Regions from separate parts of the Pseudanabaena sp. PCC 9330 genome, predicted to be linked through region 1. Evidence: riboswitches for the same ligand, from Rfam matches in the RefSeq annotation. Region 1 holds a riboswitch; the other holds the start of a gene.
The links. A riboswitch is a leader RNA that binds a small molecule or an ion and turns the genes downstream of it on or off. The one in region 1 is predicted to bind thiamine pyrophosphate.
Positions count from the first base shown of each region.

Region 2: linked by a shared signal. The riboswitch ahead of AC0QKW_RS09880 (sodium:solute symporter family transporter) and the one ahead of thiC (phosphomethylpyrimidine synthase) in region 1 are both predicted to bind thiamine pyrophosphate.

Region 1 is NZ_JAYFES010000076.1:3,457-11,184, forward strand. It holds gene AC0QKW_RS06065 (NfeD family protein) at 115-450, shown strand; gene AC0QKW_RS06070 (tetratricopeptide repeat protein) at 606-3,476, shown strand; gene thiC (phosphomethylpyrimidine synthase) at 3,646-5,016, opposite strand; TPP riboswitch at 5,189-5,284, opposite strand; gene AC0QKW_RS06080 (hypothetical protein) at 5,325-5,663, opposite strand; gene AC0QKW_RS06085 (hypothetical protein) at 5,702-6,298, opposite strand; gene AC0QKW_RS06090 (hypothetical protein) at 6,550-6,708, opposite strand; gene AC0QKW_RS06095 (SpoIID/LytB domain-containing protein) at 6,837-7,728, opposite strand, start outside.
Region 2 is NZ_JAYFES010000094.1:28,238-35,965, forward strand. It holds gene AC0QKW_RS09865 (COR domain-containing protein) at 1-2,472, shown strand, start outside; gene AC0QKW_RS09870 (ACT domain-containing protein) at 2,438-2,854, opposite strand; gene AC0QKW_RS09875 (DUF8196 domain-containing protein) at 2,882-3,460, opposite strand; TPP riboswitch at 3,530-3,626, shown strand; gene AC0QKW_RS09880 (sodium:solute symporter family transporter) at 3,748-5,253, shown strand; gene AC0QKW_RS09885 (arylsulfatase B) at 5,591-7,033, opposite strand; gene AC0QKW_RS09890 (helix-turn-helix domain-containing protein) at 7,289-7,728, shown strand, end outside.

The sequences.
Region 1 (7,728 bases):
TGCTGGGGACTCTAGCTAGGTTTCAAATTGGCCAGAGGGTGGGATCTCTGAGATTAGCGCTTAAACCGTTTTGGATTGAATCGTTTCTAATCGTTTCTTGGATTTGCGATCGCCATGAGTCAGTCTTCTTTTTCATCAGCCGAGATCGAACCGCTCCAGCCCGAAATTGCACCCTTGGATGAGGAACTTACCGGAGCACCTCACTGGGTGTCCGAACCCAGCGAAGACCCCACATTCCCCGAAGGAGACTGGTCTGAGCACACCGCCGAGATTATCAGCATCACCCGGCCAGGTTACCGCTATGAGGTCAAGTACGAGGCTTCTTACTGGCGAGCTATACCGCTGCAACCGTTGCTCACCTTTGCAGAAGGCGACCTGGTGAGTGTAGTGGGGCGGCAAGGTAATGAGCTGATTATCAGCCCAATGCCGGATCCGCCATCGGCCTTGTAAGAACGAGATGCAAACCCAAAGACCAGCTTGGATGTCATCTTTAAACAGTCCCTTGGGTTCTGATCAATTTTCAGCTCTGCAACTGCTGACCTAACCCCCGGAAGTATCAGGTATCCTAGGCATATTCCCTTCGGACGCGCTTGATGAGGCAGCCCATGCGATTTTTGGCCGATGTTCCTCGCCCGCTGTTGCTGTTGGCGCTGATGCTGCTCAGCGGTGGGGGAATGCGGCCTGTGGTGGCTGAGGACAGCCCTCTTCAGTCTCCCATGTCCATCGCCCAAGCAGATTTATCCCAAGCCCCCGTGCTGATGGCCCAGGCTGCCACCACCGCTGAGCTAGAGCGCATTCAGGCCGAGGCCAATCTGGCCTTTCGTCGGGCCACGACTCTATTCTTTGTGCTGCTGGGAACGCTGCTGCTGCTGCTCAGCGTCGGCGTGGTGATGCTGTGGCTGATGCGGCGATCGGTGATCCAAGAGGTGTCGGTCGTCGTTCGCAACCAGATCAACGACATTACCGATCTAGAAACCAAGATTCATGGGGCGACCCGCGACCTCGACCACATTCTGGCCCAGGCCAAAGAGCGGGCCGGTGAGCTCGAAAGCCGCACCGATCGCTTTACTGAAGAGGCCGTTACCAAAAAGCAGGTGCTCAATCGTCTGGTGGACGATCTGGCCGAGTTCAAAGCCCGTACCATCAACGACTGGCAGTCTACCCTGAGCGAGTTGCAGGTCAAGCTGGAGAGCACCGAGGCCAACTTTGTCGGCCAGCTCACCGGGCTGCGCCAGACCGCAGACAACGAGATCACCACCCTGCGCAAAGACACCCAGCTCCAGCGCGATGTGGTGTTTCGCACGTTAGAAGAGAACCAGACCGGCTTTTTGCGCGACGTGAATCGCCTGCGCAGCGAGGTAGAGGTGCAGCAGGACGCGGCGGTGCAGAAGATTGGCAATGCCGAGCGCAGCTTTTCTGATCAGATGGGGACGATGGTGAATGCGGCCCAGGAGGAGCGCGATCGCATCATGGCAGCCTTGGCCGACCTGCGCCAGCAGCTCACCACCCAGGCGGGAGAACAGGTGGAAAAGCAGGCGGCTTCTATTAGTGAAGTGATGGAGGCCGAGCGCCACCGCAGCCTCACCCGCCTCCAGACCCAGACCGAAGAGATCAGCCGCCAGCTAGGCGACTTGCAAATCAGCGCTCTAGGCGAGCGCGATCTGGCATTACAGACCATTCAGCGCTCCATCGACGAATTTACCTCGCGCTTTGCTAACCTGCGTACCGAGGTCGATGGCCAGCGCAGCCGCATTCTGGCAGATATGCGCCGCCAGGCCGATGAGTTTCTCGCCCAGTTTGGCGGCCTCAAGCTGGATATTGAGCGCCAGCAGGACATGCTGCTGGGCGACCTGCGCCAGGCGGCGGATGTGGCCCTGGCCCGGTTTGGCGACCTGCGCACCGAGGCTGAAGCCCGCCAGGCCAACACCCTCGACGACATTCAGCGTACTGCCGGAGATTTGCAGAGCCAGCTGGGCCAGATGGCCACCGAGGCGGAGGTGCAGCGATCTACTCTGCTGGCCGATATTGAGGCCACGGTCAGCGCCTTTCGCCAGCAGGTGCGGGTGCTGCAAGACACCGCCAGCGAACAGCAGATCCAGATTCTCGACGGTCTGCGGGCGATGGAGGCGGCCTTTACCGAGCAGCTCAACCTGGTGCGGGGGGCGATCTTTACCAAGCGCGATCGCGTGCTCGACAAAATCGACAGCTTCGACGCCCGCCTCAGCGAAGACCTGGCCAATCTGGGGGCCACCACAGCAGAGCGAGAAGCCGCCGCCCGCACCCAGCTCGACGGGCTGATGGCCGATATGGCCGAGCGCTTTGCCCAGCTTGAGGCGGATATTCAGGCGGGGCGCGAGGTGTCGCTGGGACGTCTGGAAGATTTGCAGCAGACCTACCGGGTGCGGTTGGAGGCGATCGCCGCCGAAGCCACCCACCAAAAAGACGCCATCATGCAGCGCCTGGGCGAGGTCTCGCCCCAGTTTATTGCCGACTCGTTTATGAGCGAGGCGCGGCAGCAGTTTGAGAGCCTGACCGACAAGATGAGCAAGCTGGAGACCAACCGGCCCCAGCTGTTTCTCACCGCCGATGAATATATCGGTCGGGGCGATCGCTACCTGGCTGACGGCGACTACGCCCTGGCGGTGGCCGAGTACGACAAAGCCCTCGACATTCAGCCGGTCAACACCCAGGTGTGGATCAACCGCGCCCAAGCCCAACAGTCCCTGGAGCAGCTGGAGGCGGCGATCGAGTCTCTCAACCAGGCTCTGGAGCTAGAGCCCAAGCACACCGGGGCACTGATGCAAAAGGGGCTGATTTTGCGGGAGCTGCGCCGCCATGAAGACGCCCTGACAGTGTTTGATCGCCTCAGCGAGGTCACCCCCGAGGATGCCAAAGTGTGGCTCAACCGGGGCATGGTGCTCAGCCGCCTCAAGCGCCGGGAAGAGGCGATCGCCGCCTTCGATCGCGCCCTCGAAATTCACCCCGACTACCACGAAGCCTGGGTGAACCGGGGTGTCTCCTACGGCATTCTCCAGCAGCACGAGGAGGCGTTTAACTCCTTTGACAAGGCGGTAGAGTCTCAGCCCAATGATGCGATCGCCTGGCTGAATCGGGGCCTGTCGCTGATCGAGCTAGAGCGCTACGACGACGCCCTAGAGAGCTTTGACAAAACCACCCGCTTTAACCCCGATGCCCCCAAAGGGTGGGACAACCGGGGTCTGGCCCTGGTCAAGCTGGGCCGCGATGAGGACGCCATCAAGAGCTTTGACCGGGCGATCGCCCTCGACCCTGACTACCCCAAGGCCCATTACCATAAAGCTCTCTGCTACGGTCTCCAGCGCCAGTTTGACAACGCTATGGAGTCGCTGCAACAGGCGGTGCGCCTCGACCCCGACTACCGCGAAGAGGCTCGCACCGAGCCCGCCTTTGACGAACTCTGGAGCGACAACTGGTTCCGCGAGCTGGTGGAGAAATAACCAGCGTCTCCTTACGCTACCCACCGATCGTCAACCACGATTGGCGCGTCTACAGATTACAGCGGCCAGTCGATTGCATGGGCAACCCGAATATTCATCTGTAGGGGCGTAGCATGCTACGCCCCTATGAGGTTCCTGATTATGAATCTGAGTTTTCTAAAGCACAGATCTAAACCGTAGCCTTCTCCTTCGCCAAGAATTTCTCTAGCTCGGTCAGGGCGTCGGCATCGACCTTAGTCTGCATGGGGCAGAACTTAGGGCCGCACATGGAGCAAAACTCGGCGGTCTTGTAGATGTCGGCGGGTAGGGTTTCGTCGTGGTATTCCTTGGCCCGTTCAGGATCTAGCGACAGCTCGAACTGCTTGTTCCAGTCGAAGTTGTAGCGGGCGTGGGACATGGCATCGTCGCGATCGCGCACTCCCGGCCTATGCCTAGCAATATCCGCCGCGTGGGCGGCAATCTTGTAGGCGATCAGCCCGGCCCGTACGTCTTCGGCGTTGGGTAAACCCAGGTGCTCCTTCGGTGTCACGTAGCAGAGCATCGCCGCCCCGCTCCAGCCCGCCAGCGCCGCGCCAATGGCCGAGCTGATGTGGTCGTAGCCAGCGGCAATGTCGGTCACCAGCGGGCCAAGCACGTAGAAGGGGGCTTCGGAACATTCCTCCATCTGCTTTTTGACGTTGTAGTCGATCTGATCCATGGGCACGTGGCCGGGGCCTTCGACCATCACCTGCACGTCGTGCTCCCAGGCCTGGCGGGTGAGCTGACCCAGGGTTTTGAGTTCGGCCAGCTGGGCGGCGTCGGTGGCGTCATGCAAGCAGCCGGGGCGCAGAGAATCCCCCAAGCTGAACGACACATCGTAGCGCTTGAAGATTTCGATGATGTCGTGGAAGTGGGTGTAGAGGGGGTTTTGCTTGTGGTGGTGCAGCATCCAGCGGGCGAGGATGCCGCCGCCGCGAGAGACAATGCCGGTGATGCGATCGCGCACCAGGGGCAGATGCTCAATCAAAATCCCAGCGTGGATGGTCTGGTAATCGACCCCCTGCTGGGCGTGCTTTTCGATGATGTGTAGAAAGTCATCGGCGGTGAGGTTTTCGATGTTGCCGTGGACGCTTTCGAGCGCTTGGTAAACAGGCACTGTGCCAATCGGAATGGTAGAAGCCTGAATGATCGCAGTGCGAATGGCGTCGAGATCGCCGCCTCCGGTCGATAAATCCATCAGGGTGTCGGCCCCATACTTCACCGCCAGGTGCAGCTTGGCCACTTCTTCGTTGATGTCTGACGAGTTGGGCGACGCGCCGATGTTGGCATTCACCTTGCACTTCGAGGCGATGCCGATCGCCATCGGCTCCAGATTCGGGTGGTTGATGTTGGCGGGGATGATCATGCGGCCCCGCGCCACCTCGTCGCGAATCAGCTCCTCGGGCAGGTTCTCTCGCTTCGCCACGTGAGCCATCTCTTCAGTGATCAGGCCCTGGCGAGCGTAGTGCATTTGGGACACATTGGCCTGACCCTGGCGATTGGCGATCCATTCAGTTCTCATGGGTTTACCTCTGGTGTGGCGCTAGAGGCGTTACCTGAATCGGGGCGGGTTTGGATGGGTATGGCCGAGACGGGTGGAGCGATCGCAGGCAAACCTCAGCAATCTGCTGGTACTTCACCCAAAGTTCTGGACTATAGATCCAGAACAGCAATGTACTCGTCGTCTCGGCTAGTTACCGCAAGCAACGCTTTCCTCCGCTGGTATCAACCAGGTCAGGTTCTGAGGGTATGATCTCAGTCCGAAAACTCGGACACCCCTAGCTTGCTGGCATCATACAGTATTAGCGCTGCCGCTGGCCTACCCGTAAGCTAAAAAAACCGCATGCGCGCCGTCAGCATTTTGTAGCCAAAGCTCATGGCCATCAGCGAGATTACAAACTGCCACAGGCTGGTGGGGTTGAGAATGGCTCGGCTGCTGACAAAGACGCAGATGATGCCAAAGGCGATCGCCCCCCAGCCCAAAACCCTGGCTCCAGCAGGCAAAAACACCATCATAAACACGCCAGCCGTCAGCGACAGCACTGACATATTGGCCGCCACACCCCGCCACCAGGGGGAGGCATAGGTCGTAAAGAAAATATTCTGGCCTAAAAAGTACAGCCCAAAGATCATCAGAGCCAAGCCAATCAGAGGAGTCAGCAGCCGCATCGTTCACCTTAGTTAATTACGTTCTAAATCACTCAACTTCACTGGTCGGTAGAAGCGTCCCTAGGGTGCCCTAGGCTCCAGGCGATGAGCAAAGGCACCCCGAGGCCAATCACCAGATTCAGCAGCAGCCATCCGTAAGACGCCGGGCCGCTAAAGCTGCGAATGTAAAAGCCTCGGCGGGTTGACGACAACAGCGCATCCCAAATGAGATGGGCGCTGATGCCCACCGACAGACCCATGGCCCCATCGCGCACCAGGTTGGCCACCGTTTTTTGCCAGGGCACCAGAGTGAGACGAGGCACACACCACAGCCACCCGCCCAGCAACCCCACGGGTATCAGCACTGAATGAAACAGCCAGCTACGGTGAATGAGTAACCGCAGTCCGGTCGCGTTGTATAGCGGAATATCCCAATCGGGAAAGGCCATGTAAAAGAAGGTACCGCTGAGCAGCGGCACACCCAGCTTGCGAAAGAAAAACAGGCCACTGGCACCCCAAATCACCATGACCAAAAAGCAGATGGGGTTGATCGCTGCCGCTGCGCTTCGATGGTTGCGCTCTATCACCCACCAGAAACTGATACCGGTGGCCAGGCCCACGGCAAAATGAAGCAGCTTGTCCAACAGTGCAGGCATTAGATATCAAAAGAACCCGCTTACTACTACAAGAGCAAACCCAGGATTCCCGAAACTTGCTCGTCTACAAGCACCCATCACCAAGCTTCATCAGGATATTGCTCAGGGGACTTGCCGTGGGACTTAATGATTTCGCCTAGCACCTTGGGCGGCTTGCGTTTGGTCTTCTTGGCTTTGGCAGCCTTGACTTTTTGAAAGCCCCTAGGTGGTTCAGGTGCGATCGCCAAAGTCGTCGAGGTAGGCCATTTCGATCAACTGCCAATCCAGTTGCCATCCTCAGGGGTGCGCTCGACGCAGGTTTGGCTCATGACCCGACAAAGTCTGCGATCGCACCGTGGATCATAGTCATCCAGCAGCGGTTCGGCTTCGTCGTAATCTAGGTGGTCGAGCTGGTGAAGGGGCAACGCCATCGCTGCTGTGCCCCAGAGCTAGAGTCTTGGGTACAGGCTACCGCGATGTGCCCAATCAGTTAAGGGGCAGGTGGCAAATTGTGACCACGCGGTGACCCACTCTACTTCACCCCACCACTCGGCCTTACTCAGTCTGGCTCTCGCCAAAACGTCAGATTCTCACTGATCGGCTGCAAAGTGGTGCCCGGATAATAAAACTGAAGAATTCTTGGATAGGCCCAGCCCAGATTGCCCAGCCGATACGACCCTGCTTGGCTCAGACCTACGGCATGGCCCCAACCGCCGCCCACAAAGCGATAGCCCGTGAGCTGGCCTGGCGCTCCAGCGGCCCCAGTGCTATACATCGGCTCCAGGTAGAACAGCAGACTACGGGGGGGACGCAGCACGCGGACAATTTCGTCCTTGCGAAGTTCAACAATACCCAGGTCAGTTTCTACCTCCACCCGCTGCACCCGGCCCGAGTTGGCCCGCTCAGCCACCCGCAGCGACTTCACCTGGGTAAACCCTGCCAGCGGATGCTGCCTGCGGCCCAGGTAGCCCTTGAGATCGGCGGTGATTTCAACTAGGTCGCCCTCGTTGCGCCAGCGAAACAGCGCCCAGCCCACCTCATTAAATCCCTCATTGAGAGCGATGAAGCGTCGAAAGGACTCTTCAGAATTGAGCGGATACTGGTTGATATCCCACAGGCCATAGACGGTATCGACTACAGGGCGCAGGTAGGGGCGATCTGGCCCCTCCCACACATCGCTAAAGGCGGCAGTAACCCCCCCGCTAGTGGAAGAATAGAGGGCATCCACCAGCTCGTTTTGGTAGGTGAGCACCTGGCCCTGGGTGGCCACAATGGCTTGGTCGGCTACAGGCACGGTACCCGTCAGCCCTCGATAAACCTGGCACTGGGTGTCGGCGCAGAGTTCGTAGTCATCGATCGCAAAGCGGCGCAGGTTGCGCAGGGCGTAGGTGCGAGCCAGCACTGCCTGGGCCTGAATGGCGGGTACCGGGGCGCTGGGGCCGATCTCGTGG
Region 2 (7,728 bases), on a different contig from region 1:
GCCAATTTGACCGTGCTTTCCCTCTCCCAAAATCAACTGACGGCGATTCCTGATAACCTGGGAAATCTCACCAGTTTATCAGAACTTGATCTCTCCCAAAATCAACTAACGACAATTCCCGAAAGCCTGAGCAACCTCGTTAATTTGACAGGGCTTCGCCTCGACCAAAATCAACTGACAGCGATCCCTGGTAGCCTGGGAGAACTGGTCAATCTGACTTGGCTTAATCTCCGCAAAAACCAACTGACAGCAATCCCTGAGAGCATTGGAAAACTGGTCAACCTGACGAGACTTTACCTCCACCAAAATCAATTGACAGTGATCCCCGAGAGCCTGGGTCAACTGACCAATCTAGCTCAGCTTTTCCTCGGCCAAAATCAACTAACGGTGATCCCCAAGAGCCTGGGTCAACTGGCTAATCTAGAAAGATTATTTCTTCACGGAAATGAGCGCTTAAAATTATCTAATGAAATTCTGGGGCCAACCGGGACAGAAGTTTATCAAGGTGCTACGGCAGCGAATCCAAAAAATATTCTCAATTACTATTTTCGGCTATTAGAAGAGCTTACTCCTCTTAATGAAGCAAAACTGATTTTGGTGGGTTTTGGTGCGGTCGGCAAGACTTCCTTGGCTAACCGTATCATCCATCAAAAATTTGATCCAAAATCAGCTAAAACCGAGGGCATTCAAATTACCCAGTGGCCAATTCGCCTCAATGGCTCCGAAGACATCACTCTCCACGTGTGGGACTTCGGTGGGCAAGAGATTATGCATTCCACCCACCAGTTCTTCCTCACCGAGCGTAGCCTTTACCTGCTAGTGCTCAACGGTCGTCAGGGTCACGAAGACGCCGATGCCGAGTACTGGCTCGAACTCATCCAGAGCTTTGGCAGCGATTCCCCCGTTATTATCGTGCTCAACAAAATCAAAGAGCACCCGTTTGATGTTAACCAAAGAGCATTGCGGCAAAAATTTCCCAACATTCGAGAGTTCATCGCAACCGATTGCGAAACCGGCCAGGGCATCGACCACCTCCGGACCGCCATTGAGCGCGAAACCGATGCCCTAGAGCACCTGCGCGACCCCTTCCCCGCCAGTTGGGTGGCGATTAAAGATCGGCTGTCGGCCATGGCCGAAAACTACATCTCCTTTGAGCAATTTCGAGAGTTTTGCAAAACCGATGGCGAAACCGACTTTGGCGCGCAAGACTCCCTCGCCGTCCACCTCCATAGCCTCGGCATTGCCCTCAACTACAAAGACGACCCCCGCCTGCGCGATACCCACGTGCTCAACCCCCACTGGGTCACCAGCGGCATTTACACCCTGCTCAACGCCGACGAGCTAGCAGAAACCAAAGGCGAAATGGAAGCCACCTGCCTGGGTCGCCACCTGGATACCCAGAACTATCCCCCCGAGCGCCACGGCTTTTTGCTAGAGCTGATGCGCAAATTCGAGCTGTGCTTTCGCTTTGAAGAAGACGAAAACCGCTATCTGATCCCCGACCTGCTAGACAAACAGCAGCCCGCCGCCGCCGCCGAGTTTGACCCGGCCCAGTGCCTCAACTTTCGCTACGAATACCCAATTTTGCCGGAAGGGTTGCTGCCCCGCTTCATTGTGCGCACCCATGTGCTGAGCGAGCACCAGTTGCGCTGGCGCACCGGGGTAATTTTGCAGTTTGAGGGCGATCGCGCCCTGGTCAAAGCCGACCCCCAAGATCGCAGCGTTTCCATCAGCGTGGATGGGCCAGCGGCCAGTCGGCGCAGGCTGCTGGCGGTCATTCGCTCCGACTTTGAGCGCATCCACCGTAGCTTTAAATTCACCCCCAAAGAGCTAGTGCCGGTGCCGGGGCACCCCAATGTAACCGTTGACTACAAAGAGCTGCTAGTGCGCGAAGAACACCGCCAAACCAGCTTTGACGTGTTCACAGGGGAGGGGCTGATCACCCTCAACGTGCGCGACTTGCTGAACGGAGTCGATTTGGAGGGCACTCGCCAACCCACCACGACTATGGATCGCCGCAGCCAGGCCCTACGCCTGTTCTACAGCTACTCCCACAAAGACGAAACCCTGCGGGACGAGCTAGAGACTCACCTCAAGTTGCTGCAACGGCAGGGGCTCATTCAGCCCTGGCACGATCGCCGCATTTTGCCCGGCAACGACTGGGCCAACGACATTGACGACAACCTCAACCGGGCCGACATCATTCTGCTGCTGATTAGCGCCGACTTTATCGCTTCCGACTACTGCTACGACCTCGAAATGACTCGCGCCCTGGAGCGAAACGACAGCGGCGAGGCGATTGTTATCCCCGTCATTCTCAGGCCCACAGATTGGAAAAATACGCCCTTTAGCAAACTTCAGTTTCTACCCAAAAATGCTGAGCCGGTGACCCAGTGGGGCGATCGCGATGCCGCCTGGCTCAATGTCGAAACTGGCATTAAGCGGGTGGTGCAGAGCCAGCAGCGGCGGTGAGAGATTGCAGTAGTGCGATCGCCCGTTCAGCATCCCTAGCGGGCACAAACAGGTGGTCGTGGTAAAAAGCCGAGACCGGGTTGACGCTAATGCCGTGGCTGGCTAAGTGGGTTGCGATCGCCGCCATAAACCCCACCGCCTCTAGGCTAGAGTGCACCGTCAGCGTGATCAGCGCAAAGACTGCCGGGTAGGCTAGGCCTGCTGCATCGGCCTGGAGCTTGGGCAACATCAGCGTCAGCCCTTCGTCTTCTTTGAAGTAGCCCACAGGGTCGAGGTGAGGCGGGCAGGTGGTGTTAGGCAAAGTGCAAAACACGTATTCTCCCTGCCGCAGCACGGGCTGCATGGTTTTGAGCAGTTGGGCTAAGTCAGTTTCTCCAGCCATGATCATCAGCACCGAGGATTGATTGCGCTACCAGGCGGTGGGTTGAAAGGTGGTGTCGTTAGCAATGGCTACGGTGTCGCCCATCTGCTTAATCACAAACAACCCTTGCTGATAGGCGTAGCGGTCTATGCCCTCATCAATTTCAATGCCCGCTACTGCTCCATAGATCTGATATCCGGTGTAGTGGGGAAAGGCCTGCCGAAACCGCCCCAGCCGGGTCAAGAAATCGTCCACATCCTGCTTTGATAGGCGCGATTTCACTTCTACAGCGACGGCAACATCGCCATCTACGGCAAAAATATCGATCTCCATCTCCGCCCCAGGCCGCTTCGACTGCATACGGCGGGAGAGTTCTTGCACCTCAATGCCCCGCTCTTGAAACAGGCGAATGACAGCGGGCGCGACCAGATTTTCGACAAACTGACCCCATCGAGTCGTTAGCCCCGCTACATCTCGGCTAGTGTTGGCGGCAATGCGTTCTAATTTTTGCAGACGGCGATCAGCCTCGGCAGCACGACGATCTGCTTCGGCAGCACGGCGATCATCCTCCGCTCGAGAGGCTTGAAAGAGGGCGTAGATGTCTGCAATGGTAACGGGATCAGCCATGGGGTGAGTCCTGCGCTCATCAGCTTTATGACCATTATGGGCGATCGCGGCGAACACCAGTGGTAGGATGCTAGCTGCTAGGGGTGTCCGATCGCATCGGGCTGAGATCATACCCTCGGAACCTGACCTGGTTAATGCCAGCGGAGGAAAGCGTTGATTGAGTTTACGAGCCGGTGCGGCTCGGCCTCACTGGTAACGTGTTCTGCGAGTCGTCTGTTCTGCGGTTGCCTATTCTCTAAGGCAGCTGCCTCTAGCAACCACCCAACCCTATCGAGGTGAGTTGTTCTATGACGCTGAGTGCAACGGCGATCGCCGTTACCTTAATTACCGTGGCCAGCTTCACGCTGATCGGGCTGCTCCAGGCCAGCCGCCGCGCGATTAGCCTAGAAGACTATATGGTGAGCCGCAACAGTGTGGGCACTCCGATGGCTCTGGCGACCATTGTGGCCTCGGCCATGGGCGCATGGATTCTCTTTAGCCCGCCCGAAGTGGGGGCCACCAGCGGTATAGCGGGCATCGTGGGCTACTGCATTGGCCAGGCCACCCCGGCGGCGCTGTTTGCCTTTATGGGTACGCGCATGCGGTTTCTCATGCCCAAGGGTCACTCGCTGAACGAATACGTACTGCACCGCTTTGGCCAGGCCATGTACCGGCTGACCCTGGGGATTGTGGTCTTTTACATGTTTGTGTATTTGGCGGCAGAGCTGACGGCGATCGCAAAAGCGGTCGAGCTGATGGCGGGCGTGCCCCTCTGGCTCACGGCCCTGCTGGTGATGGCGGCGGTGTTTGCCTACACCCTGGTGGGTGGCCTGGCAGCGACAATCTTTACCGACGCGATTCAGTTTGTGGTGATTGTGCCGCTGCTGCTGCTGAGTTTTGGCATTGCGGTATTTGCGTTGGGCGGCTGGGGCAGTGCGATCGCCCCCGTCACCCAGACCGCACCAGAGCTGCTGACCTTGGCCAATGGCCCCGGCATTAAGTTTGGGTCGACGCTGGTGATCGCCGTGATCGCCGCCGAAATGTTTAACCAGACCAACTGGCAGCGAATCTACGCCTGCAAGAGCGATCAGGTGGTGCGGCGATCGTTCCTCGGCTCGTTTCTGGTGATTTTGCCGATGCTGTTCATTGCGGGGCTGCTGGGCATTGTGGCCATGCACTTTGGCTTCAACGACGATCGCGCCTTTTTCTCGCTGATTCAGGCGCTGGCGCTGCCGGGCTGGGTGAGCATGGCGGTGCTGGTGCTGGTGCTGGCCCTGGTGATGAGCAGTCTAGACTCGCTGCTCAACGGCATCGCCAGCGTGTTTACCACCGACCTGCTGCGGATTTTCCCCGACCGACCCGCCAGCGGCATTTTGCAGATTACCCGCGTGCTGACAGTAGTGGTGGGGCTGCCTGCGATCGCGATCGCCTCCCGGGGCTACAACGTGCTGTACCTGTTTTTGCTGGCCGATCTGGTCTGCGCCGGGGCGCTGTTCCCGGTGTTGTTTGGCCTCTATTCCAGACGACTGACGGGGACGATGGCGTTTTGGAGCGCGGTGGCGGCGATCGCCACCGGTGCCCTGTTCTTCCCCCGGCCCGACTTTAGCCCCTGGAATGGTCTGCCCTTCGCGGGCGATCTGCTGGTCAGCTTTGCCGCCCCGATTGTGGTGTCAACCCTGATCTGTCTGGTATGGATTCAGCTCAAGGCCCAGGGCGGCAAGACAGAGGCGTTTGACTTTGGCATTCTCAGCCGCGACATCCGTGCCTACGGCGAAGGGGAAGGGTTGCCCCTGGAAGGGTTGCCCAACAGATAGCTGGCATGACCACTGGGCGCAGGGAAGCAAGCCATCTAACGGATAGTGCTGCTGTAAACAGGGTGTAACCAAGGGTTGACTTATAGGAAATCCAAATTCAACCACCCCGATTCCTCCAATGCCAAACCGTAGGGTGCATTCGCAGCTACACCCCAACTAGCCGTAACCCAAGCGCTTGTATCAGCCGCAATGCACCGTTAGGAAATTGGGGTAACCAGGCAGGATTTCGTATACCCGAGCGATCGCGTTATTAAACCCCTTTTTAGCAAAGAAGATACCCATAGATAAGGGGCGCAGACTCTGCGCCCCTATAAATCACTCATCTGAAGAGAGATTTCTACGGCTGGTTTTCGATCGCCTCCGCATCTTCTGGTAGCGTAACGGATGTAAACAGCATGCTCTTAGCTGCGCCCAATGCTTCGGTTAAAAACAGCGATGGTTCAGCTTCACTAGACATTTTTTCAATTTTTTGTTTTAGATTGGCCACCATTCTAAGATTTTGGTTGGCCAGGTTAGTTTCCTCCGAGGGGTCTTGGGCAAGGTTAAACAGCTCTACTTTAGAGGGCAGGGCCACCTTCCACACCAGCTTCCAGTCTCCTGAATGGACAGCAGCGCGAAAGGGTTCAACATCGAAACCAACGGCATCGCGATCGATGGTTTCTCCATTCGCCAGGGCTGGCCAAATGTTTAACCCATCTAAAGGCTTCGTCGGATCGGGCGATGCGCCAGCTAAAGCGGCGAACGTCGGGTACCAATCAACCATGTGCATATGCTGAGTAGCCACAGAACCGGGTTTGATCTGCCCTGGCCAATTGGCGAGGGCGACAGCGCGAGTACCGCCTTCGTACAGAGAACCCTTGCCGTCTCGAAAAATACCGTTGTCGGCAGGAATGGTGCTGCCAGAAGTATCGACTTCACCCGTAACCGCCGCAGAACGGGGACCGCCATTGTCGCTCTGGAAAACAATTAGCGTATTGTCTCGCATCCCCCGCCGTTCCAGTGCCTCCACTACCTGGCCAATTTGCTCATCCATCACAGAAATCATGGCCGCATAGGCACGACGACTCGGATCCGTGATAGTTGCATACTGCTCAAGTGCCTCTTCCGGTGCCTGGTAGGGGGCATGGGGGGCGGTAAAGGCCAGGTAAAGAAAGAGGGGCGTATCTGAATCGTGCTCATCGATCAGTTTTACGGCATCCTGCCCGAGCAGGGTGGTGACATAGCCTTCTTCGTTGACCACCTCGTTGTTGCGATACCAATCCACCGTGCCATGGGCAGAGTGGGTAAAGTAATCAATCTCGCCCAGAATGGGGCCATAGTGATAGTCAAACCCGCGTTGTAGAGGCCAATACTTGCGATCGGCATGGCCGAGGTGCCACTTGCCCACCAGGGCAGTCTCGTAACCCACCTCCTTTAGGGCCTGCGGCAGCAACCACTCATCGGTAGACAGTCCATAGGTGCCTGCCGAAGGGATAACGACGGTTTGCAACCCATAGCGGAAAGGGTAGCGTCCTGTCATAAAAGCGGCTCTGGAGGGAGTACACCAGGGATGGGTATAGTTACGATCGAGGGCGACTCCGGTTTGGGCTAGCCGGTCGAGATTGGGAGTCTTAATATCGGAGCCATGAAACCCAACATCCTTCCACCCCAGGTCGTCGGCCAGAATATAGACGATATGGGGGCGAGGCGGTTGCTGAGCGACAGCCGCCAGGGGTAACCATCCACGGCCCCCGATCAACAGCGCCACAATAAAGGCGATGAAAAAACCTAGTTTTTTCACGTTATCGGTAACTCCCGTTCATATTAGTGATTGTTGGTGACGGTTTACGCAAGCCAGTAACCAGATTGCGCCGGGGTGCAAAATGAATTCTTGTGCTTGCTATAGAACACCAGCATAGAGACCAGCTAAAATGGTGACTATCCAAAAATCGCAAGATTACAAAAATTAAAAAAAATTAAGAATACTAAAAATTCTTAACAAAAATAAATTTTCTCCGGTGCTTCTCCGAAGGGATTTGCTGTTCTTGAATAAAGTATGCCGTTGCTGAAGAGTTCAATCGCTCAACCGTCAGATGACGCCATTTTGGAGGGTGCGGCGCAATTTTGCTTTGAAGATATTGACGAGATGGCGACATTTCTGCCTGAAGATATCCGGCTGACTCCTTTGGAGTGTGAGCCTTTCAAATCTCAATCAGCAGCTCTTGATCTTGGGACAATTCAATTCAACTTTAATTATGTCAATCGCAGTTTACACGCGGTTGGAAATAAGCGACAAGGATTTTTAACGTTTGCCATGATTTTGCAAGGCAAAGGGAAGTATGGCGTTGAAAACAATCGACTTGTGACTGAAGACCACTTGTTTGGATTCGATGCTTGTCGGGAAGCAAATTTAGTTTTTCCGGGGGGCTGTTTATACTGTGCTGTTTACATTCGACCAGATATATTCGAGGCTTCTGCCCAGGCTATGGACAGGCT